DNA from 3 places in the Agarivorans sp. D1326 genome. Region 1 is predicted to be linked to each of the others. Evidence: predicted binding sites of a transcription regulator. Region 1 holds the regulator's gene; each other region holds the start of a gene.

Evidence for each region. The regulator ArgR, encoded in region 1, controls arginine synthesis, uptake and breakdown. The targets are predictions, from matches to a motif close to ANTGAATANNTATTCANT.
Region 2: a site for ArgR is predicted at 2,298-2,315, ahead of argC (N-acetyl-gamma-glutamyl-phosphate reductase). Genes of this name have one in related genera too.
Region 3: a site for ArgR is predicted at 2,611-2,628, ahead of ACYFDN_RS21140 (aspartate aminotransferase family protein). Genes of this name have one in related genera too.

The regions. Positions count from the first base shown of each region.
Region 1 is NZ_JBTWEN010000009.1:50,211-55,854, reverse strand. It holds gene ACYFDN_RS16780 (ABC transporter permease) at 1-1,136, shown strand, start outside; gene ACYFDN_RS16775 (ABC transporter ATP-binding protein) at 1,144-2,202, shown strand; gene argR (transcriptional regulator ArgR) at 2,222-2,689, opposite strand; gene ACYFDN_RS16765 (transporter substrate-binding domain-containing protein) at 2,879-3,586, shown strand; gene mdh (malate dehydrogenase) at 3,767-4,696, shown strand; gene ACYFDN_RS16755 (tetratricopeptide repeat protein) at 5,147-5,644, shown strand, end outside.
Region 2 is NZ_JBTWEN010000005.1:19,102-24,745, forward strand. It holds gene ACYFDN_RS10975 (ornithine carbamoyltransferase) at 1-335, opposite strand, end outside; gene argB (acetylglutamate kinase) at 345-1,121, opposite strand; gene argC (N-acetyl-gamma-glutamyl-phosphate reductase) at 1,131-2,141, opposite strand; gene ppc (phosphoenolpyruvate carboxylase) at 2,556-5,195, shown strand; gene ACYFDN_RS10995 (hypothetical protein) at 5,329-5,644, shown strand, end outside.
Region 3 is NZ_JBTWEN010000017.1:15,348-20,991, reverse strand. It holds gene astA (arginine N-succinyltransferase) at 33-1,064, opposite strand; gene ACYFDN_RS21140 (aspartate aminotransferase family protein) at 1,180-2,391, opposite strand; gene ACYFDN_RS21135 (anthranilate synthase component II) at 2,682-3,266, opposite strand; gene ACYFDN_RS21130 (cation efflux transmembrane domain-containing protein) at 3,368-4,276, opposite strand; gene trpS (tryptophan--tRNA ligase) at 4,411-5,415, opposite strand; gene ACYFDN_RS21120 (phosphoglycolate phosphatase) at 5,446-5,644, opposite strand, start outside.

The sequences.
Region 1 (5,644 bases):
TTGAAATGAGCCGCTGCCTAGGCAAAAGTCAAACTCAGAGCTTTTTCAAAGTGGCATTGCCACTAGCGCGACCTGCCATTGTGGTTGGGGTTACATTAGCGCTTATGGAAACCATTAATGAATACGGCACGGTAGAGTTTTTTGCAGTGCCTACGTTAACCGCGGGAATATTTGATGTGTGGCTAAACATGAGCAGCCTTTCAGCCGCCGCTCAAATAGCTTTAATGCTGGTGAGTTTTTCTATCTTGCTGCTGGGTTTAGAGCGCTACAGCCGCAACGCTGGTAAGTTTTATAAGCTGACCGGTCAATCTCCCGCTATGTTTGCCGAACCGCTTTCGGGCTTTAAAGCGTGGCTAGCTACCGCTTTATGTTTGTTGCCTATTAGCCTTGGTTTCATCTTGCCTATCACGGTGTTAACTAATTATGCATTACGCAATTTAGACCAAGGATTAGAGCAGTACTTAAATAGTGCTTGGAACAGTTTTTCTCTGGCAATTATGGCCGCGTTACTAACAACGATTTTGGGGTTGTTGCTAGCCTACGGGGTCCGCTTATCTAAAAGCAACAAAATGCGTAGCATCGCCGAGGCTGCAACCTTGGGGTATGCCATCCCTGGTGCGGTGCTAGCAGTGGGCATTTTGTACCCGCTTGGTGTGTTTGATAATGCGGTTGATAGCGTAATGAAAGCCTGGTTTGATTATCCCACCGGCTTATTGCTCACTGGCACCGGTAGCGCCTTGGTATTAGCCTATTCGCTGCGTTTTATCGCTTTAAGCTATCGTACTCTTGACGCTAGCCTTACCAAAATCACTCCTGAAATGGATGACGCCTCACGTATTCTTGGCAGTCGTTCAGGTAAGACGCTATGGCGAATTCATCTCCCTTTAATACGACCAAGTGTGCTCACCGCCATGCTACTGGTGTTTGTAGACACCATGAAAGAGTTGCCTATCACCCTGATACTAAGGCCGTTTAATTTTGATACTTTATCAACCCAAGTATGGGATTTGGCGTCTTTAGAACAGCTTGAGCAAAGCGCTTTGGCTGCATTAACTATATTACTGGCGGGCATTATCCCGGTTATTATCATGAGTCGAAATATCGGTTCTTCTGAACGTCGCCCACAAGGACAATAAACCCGCAATGAGTATTGTTTTACGCAAAGTTAATCATTTTTACGGCGAACAACAGGCATTAAAAAATGTCAGCATTGAAGTGAACGAGAATCAAATCGTTGCGCTATTGGGTCCATCGGGTTGTGGTAAAACCACACTGTTACGCCTTATCGCCGGTTTAGAGCGACTACAAAGTGGCGAGCTTTACTTGCAAGACAAGCTAGTGGCTGCGCCTAAGCAAGCGATTCATCTAGCACCAGAGCAACGGGCCATTGGCATGATGTTCCAAGACTATGCCTTATTCCCTCATATGAGTGTGCGTAAAAATATCGAGTATGGTTTACGTAAACAGCAAGATCTTGCGAAGCGGCGTAATTGGATTGAGGAAAGCCTAGATAATATGGGCATGCAAGGCTTGTTAGAGCGCTTTCCGCATACCTTGTCGGGTGGCCAGCAGCAGCGGGTAGCTCTACTTCGTGCCTTAGCTCCAGAGCCAAGCACTTTACTGCTAGATGAGCCTTTCTCCGCGCTTGATGAGCATCTTCGTCAGCAAGTACGTGAAGAAACCCTTGATGTACTGAAGAAAACCAATACCCCTGCGGTAATGGTGACTCACGATCCACTAGAAGCAATGTTTATCGCCGATAAAATTGTAGTGATGGAGAAGGGGGAGATTGTGCAAAATGCTAGCCCTCAAGAAATTTACAACAATCCGAAAAACGCCTTTGTGGCAGCGTTATTTGGCCCTAGCAATCGCTTTGAAGTGGAAGTTGAAGGGCACAAAGTTAACACGCCACTTGGAGCATTTGCTGCAGCTGACATCGAAGATCAGCAGATGGCAGAGATTATTGTGCGGGCTAAAGATATCGTGGTACACCAGCTCGAAAACAAAGATCAGATAGAAGCTACAGTGATATCAGTGCATGCAATGGGTAACGAAACCCACTTTAGATTGCAGCTAAGCGGTATGCCTGAGCGGGTAATACATGCGCGTATGCGCGATCATTGGCAGGCGAGTGCTGGCACAAAAGTATGGTTGTCGGTAGATGGGGATGCGGCATTTGTCTTCCCTAAAGCATCGCTTTAGGGAAGCTAATTAGGCTTAGTTAGCCAACTTCAAAGAGTTCTTTCACTGACTGGAAGACATCGGCAATATCTACTTGGCGAGTAGGGGTGATAAAAATGGTGTCATCACCAGCAATGGTGCCAAGAATACCCTCAGCTTTGCCTAATGAATCTAACAAACGGGCTATTAGTTGAGCTGCGCCGGGGCTGGTGTGGATAACGATGAGAGCGTCATTGAAATCCATTTCTAATACTAAGATTTTTAGTTGGCTAGAAACGGTTGGAACCCCTAATTCTGCTGGTAAGCAGTAAACCATTTCCATTTTTGCGTTACGAGTACGCACCGCGCCAAACTTACTTAACATGCGTGACACTTTCGATTGATTAATGTTTTCGAAACCTTGCTCTTGCAGGGCGGTCACTATTTCGGCTTGTGAGCCAAATCGTTCCTCTTTTAACAGTGATTTAAAGGCTTTTATTAACTGTTCTTGTTTATCGCTATATTTCATCGGTGATCCGAGCTTATAAATCCGTTGCCATTGTCGCCAACTTTTTACTCTAATTCAACTTTATTCTAGTTTTATGCATATAAATGCATACTCTGACACAGAATTATTATTGCATTTAATAACAATTAGTTGTGAGCCTTTGCTAAGCTGAATTATGATAGCCCCATCCGACTCGATGAGTAGTTGATTATGTGGATTAAACTTTTCATTCTTTTTCCTGTTTTTGTGTTTAGTTCAGCCTTTGCTGAAGATAAACCCTTACGAATTGTTACCGAAGCCTCTTACCCACCATTTGAAGCCTTTGACGAGCAAAAGCAATTAGTGGGTTTTGATATCGAATTAGCCAAAGCGGTGTGTATACAAATAAACAGAGAATGTGAGTTTTACCATCAGCCTTTTGACAGTTTGCTGACGAGTGTTGCGGCAGGGCACTATAACTTGGCGATTTCAGCTTTAGACATCACCGAGCAGCGAAAACAGTTAGTTAATTTTAGCGATGCGTATTTTGACAACATGGCGGTATATATAACTAGCTCGGGACAGGTCTTGGCTAATAGCGCTGTTGTGGCAGTACAAAGCGGTTCTAGCTTTATGCGTTTTTTACGTGAGCAACGACCAGATATTTTGTCGATTGCTTACCCCAGTTATCAATTGGCACTTAATGATTTAGAACAAACGAAAATAGATGCGGTGTTTTTGGATGCCGCTGCTGCGCATTACTGGTTAGCGAGTCATCCCAACTTTGTTACTCAAGTCGATGAAAGCTATCCTGCTAGTGGTTTGGGAATGGCTGTTTCCAAGCAAGACGAAGACCTGCTGAATCAAATCAACCATGCGCTTAAAGTGTTAAAAAATAATGGCACTTACCAAACAATATATCAGTCCTTTTTTAACTAACAAATACTGTTAGACCAAGGTCTTAAGCCATATTGTTAAAGTGTGATTAAGGCAACCTTTTCCTGTTTTAAACTTGCTTTAAAAATGTTGCTAAATTGTATTTTGAGGCGGATTCCGTTATCTTGTCAGCTGTCTCTATAGACATCCCCTCTACAACTACAAAAAGCATGGAGAAGTTTGATGAAAGTTGCCGTATTAGGTGCTGCAGGCGGAATTGGCCAAGCCCTTTCATTACTATTAAAAACTCAGTTACCCGCTGGTTCTGAACTTTCGCTTTACGACATCGCCCCAGTAACACCAGGTGTTGCTGTAGATTTGAGCCACATCCCTACACAAGTGGCCATTAAAGGATTTGCAGGCGAAGACCCAAGCCCGGCCCTAGAAGGTGCCGATATTGTTCTTATTTCAGCTGGTGTGGCGCGTAAGCCAGGTATGGATCGTTCAGATCTATTCAACATCAACGCTGGTATTGTTAAAAACCTTATCGAGAAAGTTGCTGTTACCTGCCCTAAAGCGTGTATCGGCATTATCACTAACCCTGTAAATACTACTGTGCCAATTGCTGCAGAAGTATTGAAAAAAGCCGGTGTATACGACCCTGCTAAATTGTTTGGTGTAACGACTCTTGACGTAATCCGCTCTGAAACATTTATTGCTGAAGCAAAAGGCTTAAACCCTGCCGACATTAACTTAAACGTTATTGGTGGCCACAGTGGTGTAACTATCTTGCCATTGTTATCTCAGCTAGATGGTATTTCATTCACCGGTGAAGAGATTGCCGCGATGACCACGCGCATTCAAAACGCCGGTACTGAAGTAGTTGAAGCTAAAGCGGGTGGCGGTAGCGCAACACTTTCTATGGGTCAAGCAGCCGCACGTTTCTGTTTGTCTTTAGTTAAAGCCGCTCAAGGCGAAGACGTAATTGAGTGTGCCTACGTTGATGGCGGCAGTGAACATGCTAAGTTCTTTGCTCAACCAGTACGCTTGGGTCCTCAAGGTGTTGCTGAAATCTTACCTTACGGTGAAATTAGCGCATTTGAGAAAGCTGCAATTGACGGCATGTTAGACACCTTACACGGTGATATCGATAAAGGCGTAGAATTTGTTTAATTACAAATTTTAAATTCTAAAAAGGAGTGCAATGCACTCCTTTTTTGTATCCGCATGTTGTCGAAGTACCTAACTAAGCTAGGCTTGGGATAATAAACGGTTTCTGACGGCCTCTTTTAATTATTTCGGTGTTGTAGCTACTTGCAATAGGCTAGCTATTGGCATGCAGTTTCGCCTTGAACTAAGCAAACCTATCTCGCCAGAAACATGAAGCGAGATTGAGTACTGGCTTGCAGAGTTATCGTCACTCCCTTATCCCGAGTTCAGGTTAATTATAAAGCTGTTGTTGCCCATTTATTTGCGCTTCAATACTTGAGCTAAACTAATCTTAAACAAGCTTCAAAGCTAGCTTTAGCGTAGAAATGGCCATTTAGATTATCAGAGATAAAAGTGGCTTTAGTTTTTTGGCATGATGCCGATAGCTTAAGTGTTAAGACGATAGGAACGGCTATGAATAAGCAGATCATTTCACTACTTCTTGCTGCGGGAATAAGTTCAGCGGCCTTTGCAGAATCTATTGATGCCTTGTCAGTGGATGATGAATTAGATACGCCAGCACAGCAAGCTGAGCCGGTCACTATCGACCCTACCGAATACACCAGTCCATCAGATATTGAAGCGGTTCAGCTTTATAAGCAAGACGAGTTAATCACTTGGATTAACAACAATCAGCACCTTGCTCGGGTGAAAGCAGACGATTGCCAGTTAGTTGAAGATATTGAGGCACGGGCGGAAAAAGTTGCTATTCCAGCTTACCAATTTTTATGGGGTGATATGCTGGCATGGGGAGTCTGTATCGATTCAAATCCTGAGCTTGGCGTTATGTATATGTGGCGAGCGGCTAATCAAGGTTTAGCAGCTGCCATGGAGCAGCTAGGTCGCTATTACGCAACGGGTACCTTAGTTCAGCAAGATTACGCCAAAGCTATTCCACTATTACGTGAAGCA
Region 2 (5,644 bases), on a different contig from region 1:
GTTTGTAGGGTTTTATGAGAAAACACTCGCGCTACAATCGCATCAGCCCAACGGGTAATGTTAGAGGCAAAGTCTTTCACACTTTCACGCTCGCCCATCGCACCATTTTGCTGGTCTAAATAAACCGCATGTCCGCCTAAACGGTTAATGCCAATATCAAAAGTTACTCGTGTACGTAATGATGGTTTTTCAAACAAAGTTACAACACTTTTACCTGCAAGGGTTTGCCCATAATCTGCGGGTGTTTTTTTAATTTTAGCGGCCAGCTCAAGCAGCCCTAAAATTTGTTCTTGAGTTAGATCCTGCAAGCTTAACAGGTGTTTAAAATCACTCATCATCTTTCCTTAAACGGTAACCTGAGTCCCTACCGACTCACCTTTATATGTTTGTCCAGCTAACAAGCTGGCGAGTTTCGCAGGATCTTTCCATGATGCTAGCGAAACCGGTGTTTGCAAAAATTCGGCAGCCTCTAGAGCCGCTTTAACTTTTACCGTCATGCCATCGGTAATCACACCATCGGCAATCAATTTGTCAGCCAGTGCGCTATTTAGCTCAGCCACCAGCTGTTTATCTTGGTCGAGTACGCCAGCCACATCGGATAATAACACCAATTGGCCCTGCAGCAATTTACACACCGCTAACGCAGCTTGGTCGGCATTCACATTGTAAAGTTCGCCGTCTTCGCCAATACCAATTGAGCTCATTACCGGCACGTGGCCCAGCTCAATAAGGCTATTTAACAATGCAGGGTTGCCTAAAGATGCCTCGCCAACGTGGCCTAAACGTGCATCCATTTGGCTTACTTTACAAGAGCCTGCATCACTTAAACACAAGCCCACAGCCGACAAACCTGCTTTTAGCGCTTGCGCTAACAACAACTTATTGCTGGTACCTGCCAAGGCACCCACTACATAAGGAATTTGCTCTTTAGGTGTTATGCGCAAACCGTCTAACTTTTCTGATACAAAGCCGGTTTTAGCTAATACATCTTCTACGACTACACCGCCACCATGCACTAATACAATAGGTTGCTTAACTTGTTGCAAGGCAGCAAATAAATTGTCTAGGGCTAGGCTGTTATTTAAAACGGCACCGCCTAACTTAATCACTAATGGTTTCATTGCCTGCTCCTAAACCAGCGACTCAGTAAGGGCAAAGCCATTACGAATATTCAAACACTGGATAGCTTGGCTAGCTGCACCTTTTAATAGGTTATCTTCAGCTGATACCACAATTAAGTCTTCACCTTGTTGTTGCCAAGCCACATCAATAAACGGTGTGTTTTCTACTTTGGCAATAGAAGGCCACTCACCTTCCAATATGCGCACAATGTTTTGGCCTGCATACGCTTGCTGATAAGCCGCATTTACTTGCTCTTCAGTGGTGCCTGCTTTTAGCACCACATTAATGGTGGCTAAAATACCGCGTTTAAAGTTACCCAAATGTGGAGTGAAGATCACTGGGTGACCTAAGTGGGCAGCAATTTCTGGTTGGTGGCGGTGATTAAACACCCCATAAGGCGCTAGGCTTACTTCGCAGAATGAGCTAGTTAACGAGGCTTTGCGCCCTGCACCACTTACGCCACTAGTAGCATTAATTACCGCTTTGTTGCTTGACTCAACCAACCCAGCTTCAACTAATGGCTTAAGCGCGGTTAATGATGCAGTTGGGTAACAACCTGCTACAGCGACTAAATCCGTTTGCTTAATTTTCTCGGCATTCCATTCAGCTAAACCGTATACCGCTTTTTCTAATAACTCGGGGAACTGATGAGTAAAACCGTAGAATTTTTCGTAAAACTCTGCGCTTTGAACACGGAAGGCACCAGACAAATCGAAGACCTGACAACCTGCATTTAAAAATGCTTCGGCTAAATCATGGCTTACTTCGTGAGCAGTGGCTAACAAAACAATATCAATATTAGCAAAGTTTTTGGCGATATCAGCCACAATTAACGGTTGCACTGGAGCGTCAACCACACCGCGTAATTTGCCGTGCAGAGTAGATAGCGCCTTGCCTGCGTCTACACTTCGCTCTGAAACATACAACCCGGCAAGTTCTAAATCTGAATGGCGACTTACATAGCCTGCCAACTCTGCTCCGGTGTATCCACTTGCACCAACAATCGCTGCCTTTAACATCGTTTCTTGTTCCCTTGAAATCTTATGGCATAGTGTTATTTATTGAGCTGCATTTTACTGACCAAATGAACAAAATGTCACGCTTGTCAGCTCAAAAAAAACTAGCTGTCTTTAATATAAACGGAGAATACCACAGGCAATTCTTTATGCAATAAAAATGAATTTTTATTTATTGTTAAATTTACGCATATAGGTTAAAAAGTAAGCCAAACAAAGTTGCCCTTATTAAAATATGAGTAACAATCTATAAATAGCCGCTTGATCCTAAGCAAAGGAAACAGCGTTATTTGTAATTTAATTACAGGTATTTTGACTATATGCTCGGTCTTAGGTATGTTTTTGCCCTAGGACTAGGGTGATTTAGTAAAAAAATTTCAATAATCGCTAGCAAACGCAAACAGTGAAGGAAAGACAATGAGCCAGAATATGCCTCAGGAGATTAACGCCTCGTTACGAGGAAATGTGAGTCTACTCGGACAACTACTTGGTAACACGATCAAGAGCCATATGGGAGAAGCGTTTCTAGAGAAAGTAGAAACCATACGCCAGCTAGCTAAGGCCTCACGTAATAACGATGATGAGGCGCGCGAGCAGTTATTGGAGCTATTGCGTAACCTAAGTGATGACGAGCTATTGCCGGTAACCCGCGCCTTTAGCCAATTCCTAAACTTGGCAAATATCGCCGAGCAATTCCACACCATTTCACGTAACTGCGAAGGCAGTACCTGTGCCCAAGATCCTATCGTCCAAGTTTTCAATAAACTAAAGCAAGAAAACTTAAGTGAAGCAGAGATCCACCATGCAGTGGCACAGCTAAATATTGAGCTGGTACTTACCGCGCACCCAACCGAGGTGACCCGCCGTACCCTAATCAACAAACACGTTGCCATTAATAACTGTTTAGATTGGTTAGAACTCGACTTACCAGACCAAGAGCGCAGCCAACTGCTAAGCCGCTTAGAACAGCTAATCAACCAAGCATGGCACACCGACGAAATTCGCCAGCAGCGCCCTACTCCAGTAGATGAAGCTAAATGGGGTTTTGCGGTAATTGAAAACTCACTATGGCAAGCCGTGCCAGACTTTGTGCGCCAGTTAGACAAAAAACTTGGCCAGCACTTCGATATGCGCATGGCTTTAGATGCTGCGCCAGTAGTGTTCTCATCTTGGATGGGAGGCGACCGTGACGGTAACCCATTTGTTACTTCTAAAGTAACCGAAGAAGTATTGTTGTCTAGCCGCTGGGTTGCCGTTGACCTTTACTTAAAAGAAATTCAAACCTTGGTTAGCGAATTGTCGATGAGCGATGCTAACGAAGCGCTGCTTGAGCAAACTGGTGACCAAAACGAACCTTACCGCGCCTTATTAAAAGTATTGCGCAGCGAGCTGCAAGAAACTCACGACTACCTTACAGCCAAGCTAAAAGGCCAGTACACCGAAGCGCGCGATATTATCACCAATACCGAGCAGCTACGTGAGCCACTTGAGCTTTGTTACTACTCGCTACAAGACTGCGGCATGGGCATCATCGCCGACGGCACCTTGCTAGATCTACTGCGTCGTATTGCCTGTTTTGGCATCAACTTACTACGTTTGGATATTCGCCAAGACAGTGGCCGCCACGAAGAAGTGTTCTCAGAAATCACTCGTTACTTAGGCATGGGTGACTATGCACATTGGAACGAAACCGATAAACAGCACTTCTTACTGCAAGAGTTAAACTCTAAACGCCCGTTGTTCCCACGTGATTGGGAGCCAAGTGAATCGGTACAAGAAGTACTAGACACGTGTGCCATTATCGCCAAGCAAGAGCGCGAAGCATTAGGCATTTACATTATCTCTATGGCGAGTGAGCCATCTGACGTATTAGCCGTGCAACTGCTACTGCAAGAAGCTGGTTGTCCGTTCCGCTTGCCGGTTGCGCCTTTGTTCGAAACCCTAGACGATTTGAACAATGCGCCAGCTACCATGAGCAAACTGCTATCAGTTGATTGGTACCGCGGTTACATCTCTGGCCAACAACATGTAATGATTGGCTACTCAGATTCTGCTAAAGATGCCGGTGTATTAGCCGCATCGTGGGCGCAATACCGCGCTCAAGAAGCGCTAGTATCTATCTGTGAAGGCCATCAAATCAGCTTAACCTTGTTCCACGGTCGTGGCGGTACAATTGGTCGTGGTGGTGCGCCGGCTCACGCAGCCTTGTTATCACAACCTCCAGGCTCACTAAAAGGTGGCTTACGGGTAACTGAGCAGGGCGAAATGATCCGCTTTAAGTTCGGCCTACCTAAAGTTGCCATGGATAGCCTAAACCTCTACGCCAGCGCAGTATTAGAAGCGAACTTGATTCCACCCATGGAGCCAAAAGACGAATGGCGCGAAGTGATGGACCAAATTGCCGAAACCTCTTGTGAAGCCTACCGTGGCATTGTTTGGGGTGAAGAAGAGTTTGTGCCTTACTTCCGCTCGGCTACTCCAGAGCGCGAGTTAGCTAAACTGCCATTGGGCAGCCGCCCAGCCAAGCGTCGCTCAGACGGTGGTGTAGAAAGCTTACGTGCTATCCCATGGATTTTCTCATGGAGCCAAAACCGCCTATTGCTGCCAGCTTGGTTAGGTAGCGGTGCGGCATTCGAAGGTTTAATTAAAGAAGGTAAAAGCGAGCTGCTAACCGAAATGCGCGCGTGGCCATTCTTTGATAACCGCTTAGCAATGCTAGAAATGGTATTTATGAAAGCCGATACTTGGCTATCAAAAATCTACGACGAGCGCTTAGTGGAGCCAGAGCTACAGGAGCTAGGTGAAAAGCTTCGGGTTAAGTTAGAAGGCGCTAAAGCGGCCATTGTTTCGCTAGCACCAGACAACAAGCTATTGGCTAATCAAGCCTGGGTGGTTGAATCACTTAATCTGCGTAACCCTTACATCGATCCTTTGCATGTATTACAGGTTGAGCTGCTAAATCGTTCTCGCGCTAACGAAGAACTTTGCCCAGTAGTTGATCAAGCCTTAATGGTAAGCATTGCCGGTATCGCTGCGGGTATGCGTAACACCGGTTAAATACACACATATTTAACCGTAGCAACCCCGCTTTATGCGGGGTTGTTTGTTCTTAGGCTAAGCTAATAGCTTACTTTACAGGGTACTTTTGCTGCTTGGCAGCGTTGGCTCATTGATAGCTAGGATGTCTTCAATGCAACAATACAAAGGGTGGTTATTTCTTGCCTCGCTGCTACTTTACTTACTGTATGCCTTTGGCGTAATTGGCATTGGTTTAGCCACCGCAGTAACCTGGGCTGCCGCCTTGCTGTATTTGCCTCAGCTTAGCAAAGCCATTCGCATTCAGGCGGGCTGTTTGTTAAGCATTGGCATCGTATTGCTATTAATTGCAGCCAAACAAAATACCTTGCTAAGAGCCTCCGACATACTCTCAATAAACCTTCCCTTGCTGGCGATGTTTAGCGCGGTATCTTTTCTCGCCTTAGCCAATCCAGAGAATCAACAAGACC
Region 3 (5,644 bases), on a different contig from region 1:
CTCAAATCCTTTATTGCTGCCCGTGGGCAAAATTATTGTTCGAAACGCAGTGCGCCAATGCGAATTTGCTCACCATCGGTCACCTCTAAGGCCATAGCAGCTTCTTTAGAAATCACTGCGTGGCATTTTTGGGTATCTAACTCTATCTGAGAAACACATGCTCTAAACTCTTTTAAACGCGCATTGGTAAGCAGCATTTCTTCGGCTGCATCGCTAGGTTGTCCAATATGTACGGTTACTTTGAAGGAATGCTTCACGCTCTCAATCAGCTTGAGTGGACACTCAACGGTAGGGCCAGCATCAAAAATGTCTACATAACCGTGTTTGCAGAAACCCTCGGCCTCTAATAATCGCAGCGCCGGTCGAGTTTTTTCATGTACTTCACCAATTACAGCTTGCGCTTCTTTACTAAGCAAATTGACGTAAATGGGATACTTGGGCATGAGTTCAGCAATAAACTCTTTCTTACCTACACCGGTTAGGTAATCGGCGGTAGGGAAATCAACACTAAAGAAGTTATCTTGCAGCCATTGCCAGAAAGGTGAACGGCCTTGCTCGTCGGATACGCCGCGCATTTCGGCAATAACCGAGTCGTTAAAGCGTTGCGGATGCTCGGCCATCAACAAAAAGCGACACTTCGACAATAAACGACCATTTTGGCCTTGTCGGTGAGACTCTTGCAAAAATAAAGTACATAGCTCGGTCACACCGGTGTAATCATTGGTTAAGGTGAGGGTTTCCACCACGTTGTATACATTTAGGCTACGTGAAGCATGTACAACCTTGCCGAGATGATAAGTATAAAATGGGCTGGCCATGCCTACCGCGGCATCTATGGCGCTGGTACCCACTACTTCGCCAGTTTCGGTTTCTTCGGCCACCATTAAATAATGCAGGTCGCCAGGGTGGTCGATATCACTAGCAAACGAACGAATAGAATGCGCGAGCTTTTCACGCAATAAAGGTTCGTCTACCGGTAAAGAAGTAAAGCCTATCCCCGAACCCACTGCCATTTGTAACAAGGCAGGGTAATCCGTTTCCTTAATAGGACGGATAACTAACATGGCTATTTCTCCCTTTATTAAATAGCATGAAGCCGTAGCTAAGTATTAGCCACTATTTGTGTTTATTAAAAGTATTGCTTGGGCTGAAACCTTTAACGGCCTCAGCCCAACTGATTTAGCCGTTTACCACGTTGGCAACAGCTTGCTCAAAACGCTGCATGCCTGATTCAACGTCTGCCTGAGGAACAATAAGAGAAGGAGTAAAACGCACAACATTAGCACCAGCAACCAGAACCATTAAGCCTTCTGCAGCTGCAGCTACTAAGAAGTCTCTAGCTCGGCCCTGGTATTGTTCATTTAATACCGCACCTAACAGCAAGCCTTTACCACGTACTTCTGCAAATACCTGATACTTTTCGTTGATGCGATTAAGTGCTTCTCTAAACCATTGTTCACGTTGCTTAACGCCACTTAGCACTTCTTCAGAATTAACAATATCAAAAGCCGTTTCGGCTACGGCACAAGCCAATGGGTTACCACCATAGGTGCTACCGTGGGTGCCGACTTTCATTGAAGCTGCAATAGCAGTAGTGGTTAACATCGCGCCAATTGGGAAACCGCCGCCTAAGGCTTTAGCCGAGGTTAAAATATCTGGCGTTACACCTAAGCCCATGTATGCGTATAGTTCGCCAGTACGGCCGACACCGGTTTGCACTTCATCAAAAATTAGCAATGCTTGGTGTTTATCACATAGCTCACGTACTTTTTGGGCAAACTCTAAGTCAGGGCTAATAATGCCGCCTTCACCTTGCAAGGGCTCCATCATCACCGCGCAGGTTTGATCATCAATAATGGCTTCTAAGGCTGCAAGATCATTGTAAGGAATGTGTTCTACATCGCCGGGTTTTGGTCCAAAGCCGTCTGAATAAGTTGCTTGACCACCCACGGTTACGGTAAAGAAAGTACGTCCATGGAAGCCTTGTTCAAAAGCGATGATTTTGGTTTTATCGGCAGAGCCATGCTCAATAGCATAACGGCGCGCTAGTTTTAGTGCGGCTTCGTTGGCTTCTGCGCCAGAATTACAAAAGAACACTTTCTCAGAAAAGGTACTGTCTACCAATTTTTTGGCTAAACGCAATGCTGGCTCATTAGTGAGTACATTACTTAAGTGCCACAGTGAGTTGCCTTGGTCGGTTAAGCTCTTCACCAACGCAGGATGACAATGGCCTAAGCAGTTAACGGCGATACCACCAGCAAAGTCGATATACTCACGACCGTCTTGATCCCATAAACGCGAACCTTCACCCTTCACCGGAATAATGGCCGCTGGTGCATAGTTTGGAACCATAACTTCATCGAATAGCGCGCGAGTAACAGCGTGTGACATGTAGTGTTCTCCTTTTAGCTTTCTGGCTATTCCGTTATACAGGGCCAGAAAGGTTAATAGTTTGTAAACAGTTTGGCGATTATGGCAAATCTCAAGAGCCTTGTCTGAGCATAGTGCCTTTGAGCCATACAAAATATGGCCATTTTTACGCATATTCAGTGCATAGTTCTAAATCAATTATTGCTAAGCTGACAGAAAACAGCCAAAGACTTAGCCACTACAGCATAAATATGCACAATCTATTCATTCTATAAAATCACTATATAAGCATTTATAGAATCTAAAACGTTCTACTTTGTAGAATCAACAAAGTTAGCTAATAACTGTAAACCTTGTTGTGTAAGTATACTTTCTGGATGAAACTGCACTGCATGGATCGGTAAATCCCGGTGTTTTAGCCCCATAATTTCATGCGCTTCGCCCTCACCATCTTGGCTCCATGCCGTGACTTCTAAGCACTCTGGCAAGCTGTCTTTCGCCACCACTAAAGAATGATAACGCGTTACCATTTGTGGATTAGCCAAGCCCTTAAATACTGATTGCTGCTGATGATAAATGGGCCGCACTTTGCCGTGCATAGCTTCTGCTGCACGCACCACCTGTGCGCCAAAATGCTGCGCAATGCATTGATGACCCAAACACACCCCCAAAATAGGCAAGCGCTGAGCAAACCTGGCAATCACATCTAGAGATATACCAGCCTCATTAGGCGAGCAGGGACCAGGCGATATTACCAAATGGCTGGGGGCTAAGAGTTCAATTTGCTCTAGAGTAATTTGATCGTTACGACGCACTTCAACCTGAATACCTAACTGCGAAAAGTATTGATATAGGTTGTAGGTAAATGAGTCGTAATTGTCGATGATAAGTAACATGTAGCTTGAGCAAACCGTGTATAAGTCAAAACCAAGAAAGTCGCTATAGTAGCCGATTTTAAACGGCGACACAGCGACTATTCGGTGCAGTTTAGTTTAATTCAACTTGCAGCGTCTTCGCTCGAAGCTCTAGGCTCAACAAATACTATCTCAGTGTAGTTATTCTCATAAAACTGATTGGCTAATGCTCGCAGCTGTTTACGCTGCTGCACTAAATCGCTAAGGGCAAGTTGAGATTGTTGGCATTCTAACTCTAGAGTTACCCAAAATCTGCGACCGGTTTTCATTACCATGGCATCAGCAACACTAAAACCATCTATTAGAGATTGCTCATTAAGTGCCGCTAAAAACGGCTTAGTGTGGGCATCATCAGGCGCACTAAGCAGTAACTCCTTAAAGCCGTTTTTAACCAATAAATACGGATCTTTTAGAAACACCAAGGAGAACACAATTACCAATATTTGGTCTACGTAGCGGGCTATCCAGCCGATGCTGCTATCTTGGATCAACAACACAATGATAAGCGCGACGCCAATAGCACCAGAGATCACAGAGTTGATTAACCACCCCTGCTGCTCCGCTAGGAGTAAATTAGATGCTTGTTTTTGATTGCTACGCAAACATACAAACCAGGCAAGTAAACATCCTGCCACGGCCGGCACCACATACACTAACATCATGCCTATTTGCGGTTCTCGCCCTCCAGCTAGCATGGTTTGCAAATTGGCTGATAAGGCAAATGCTACCAATACTAAAATCGAGATGCCTTTCACCATGACCATTAAGGGCTCGAAGGCAAAATAGCCCATCGGAAAACGTTCATTGTAGTTTTGGCTGGTTAAGTAGGCGATACGGATACCTATGAATGCCATAACTGAGGATAATAGATTGAATACGCCATCTAGCATAATAGCGCCAGATTCGGTGTAGACTCCCATGGCTATGCCCCACATAGCGAGCAGCAAAGCAATTATTGCCGACACAACTAAGGTTTTACGTTCAAGATCCATCTATTCCTCACAGAGCCAGTTATCAACACATTGATATACAAATAGATACTAGCAAGCACTTAGCTATGCCACTAGTAGTAACAGACATAAAAAAGCCCAGCAATTAGCTGGGCTTTTCGTTAATTAAGTCGCTGCTACTTCAAACTAATAAAACCTAGTACATCATAAACTGCGCGTAGAGTTTTACTGGCTTGCTCACTGGCACGTTCTGCGCCTTTAGCCATAATAGCCTGCAAAGCGGCCTCATCTTCTCGTAGCGCTTGATAGCGCGCTTGAATAGGCTCCATCATCGCAACCACAGCGTCAGCGGTGTCAACCTTCAGGTGACCATACATTTTACCTTCGTAGCTTGCTACTAAGTCATCAATTGACTTACCAGTTGCCACCGATTGCAAAGTAAGCAAGTTAGATACACCAGGCTTTTCATCGCGGTCAAAGTAGATACGCGCCTGCTCATCAGAGTCAGTCACCGAAGCTTTAATCTTCTTGGCGATCTGTTTAGGCGTGTCACTCAATAGAATGAAAGCCTTAGGGTTGTCGTCAGACTTAGACATTTTCTTGGTTGGCTCTTGCAAAGACATAACCCGCGCACCAAATTTTGGAATAAATGGTTCAGGAACGGTAAAGATCTCGCCATAAAGGTTATTAAAGCGATGGGCGATATCACGAGTTAGCTCAAGGTGTTGTTTTTGATCGTCTCCTACTGGCACAGCATTAGCCTGATACAATAAAATATCGGCGGCCATTAACGCAGGATAAGTATATAAACCCGCATTAGTATTGTTGGCGTACTTAGTCGACTTGTCTTTAAACTGGGTCATACGATTCAACTCGCCCATCTGCGTATAGCAGTTTAAGGCCCATGCTAGTTGCGCATGTTCAGGTACTTGCGACTGAACAAAAATGGTGCTTTTGTCTGGGTCTAAACCACAGGCAATATACATCGCTAAGCCATCTAACACTTGATTAGTGAACTGATTAGGTTCTTGGCGAACAGTAATGGCATGTAAGTCGGCTAACATGAAATGACAATCGTAGTCATTTTGCATATCAATCCACTGATTTATCGCCCCAATATAGTTACCAATGGTTAATGAACCAGAAGGCTGAATGCCACTTAATACAATCGGTTTACTCATGTTCTTCCTATAAAAACTAATACTATGGGCTTAAGCCGTTACCGAGCCTTTAATTAACTCAAGCAATGTTACTAGGCTGTCAGCCACAAAATCGGGGCCACTAAGTGCGATATCTTCACCGTAGTTATAACCATAGGTCAAGCCTAGCGAGCGACAACCCGCCGCTTTTGCAGCTTGAATATCATTTTTTGAGTCACCCACCATCAATAAATCTGCCATCTCAACCTGG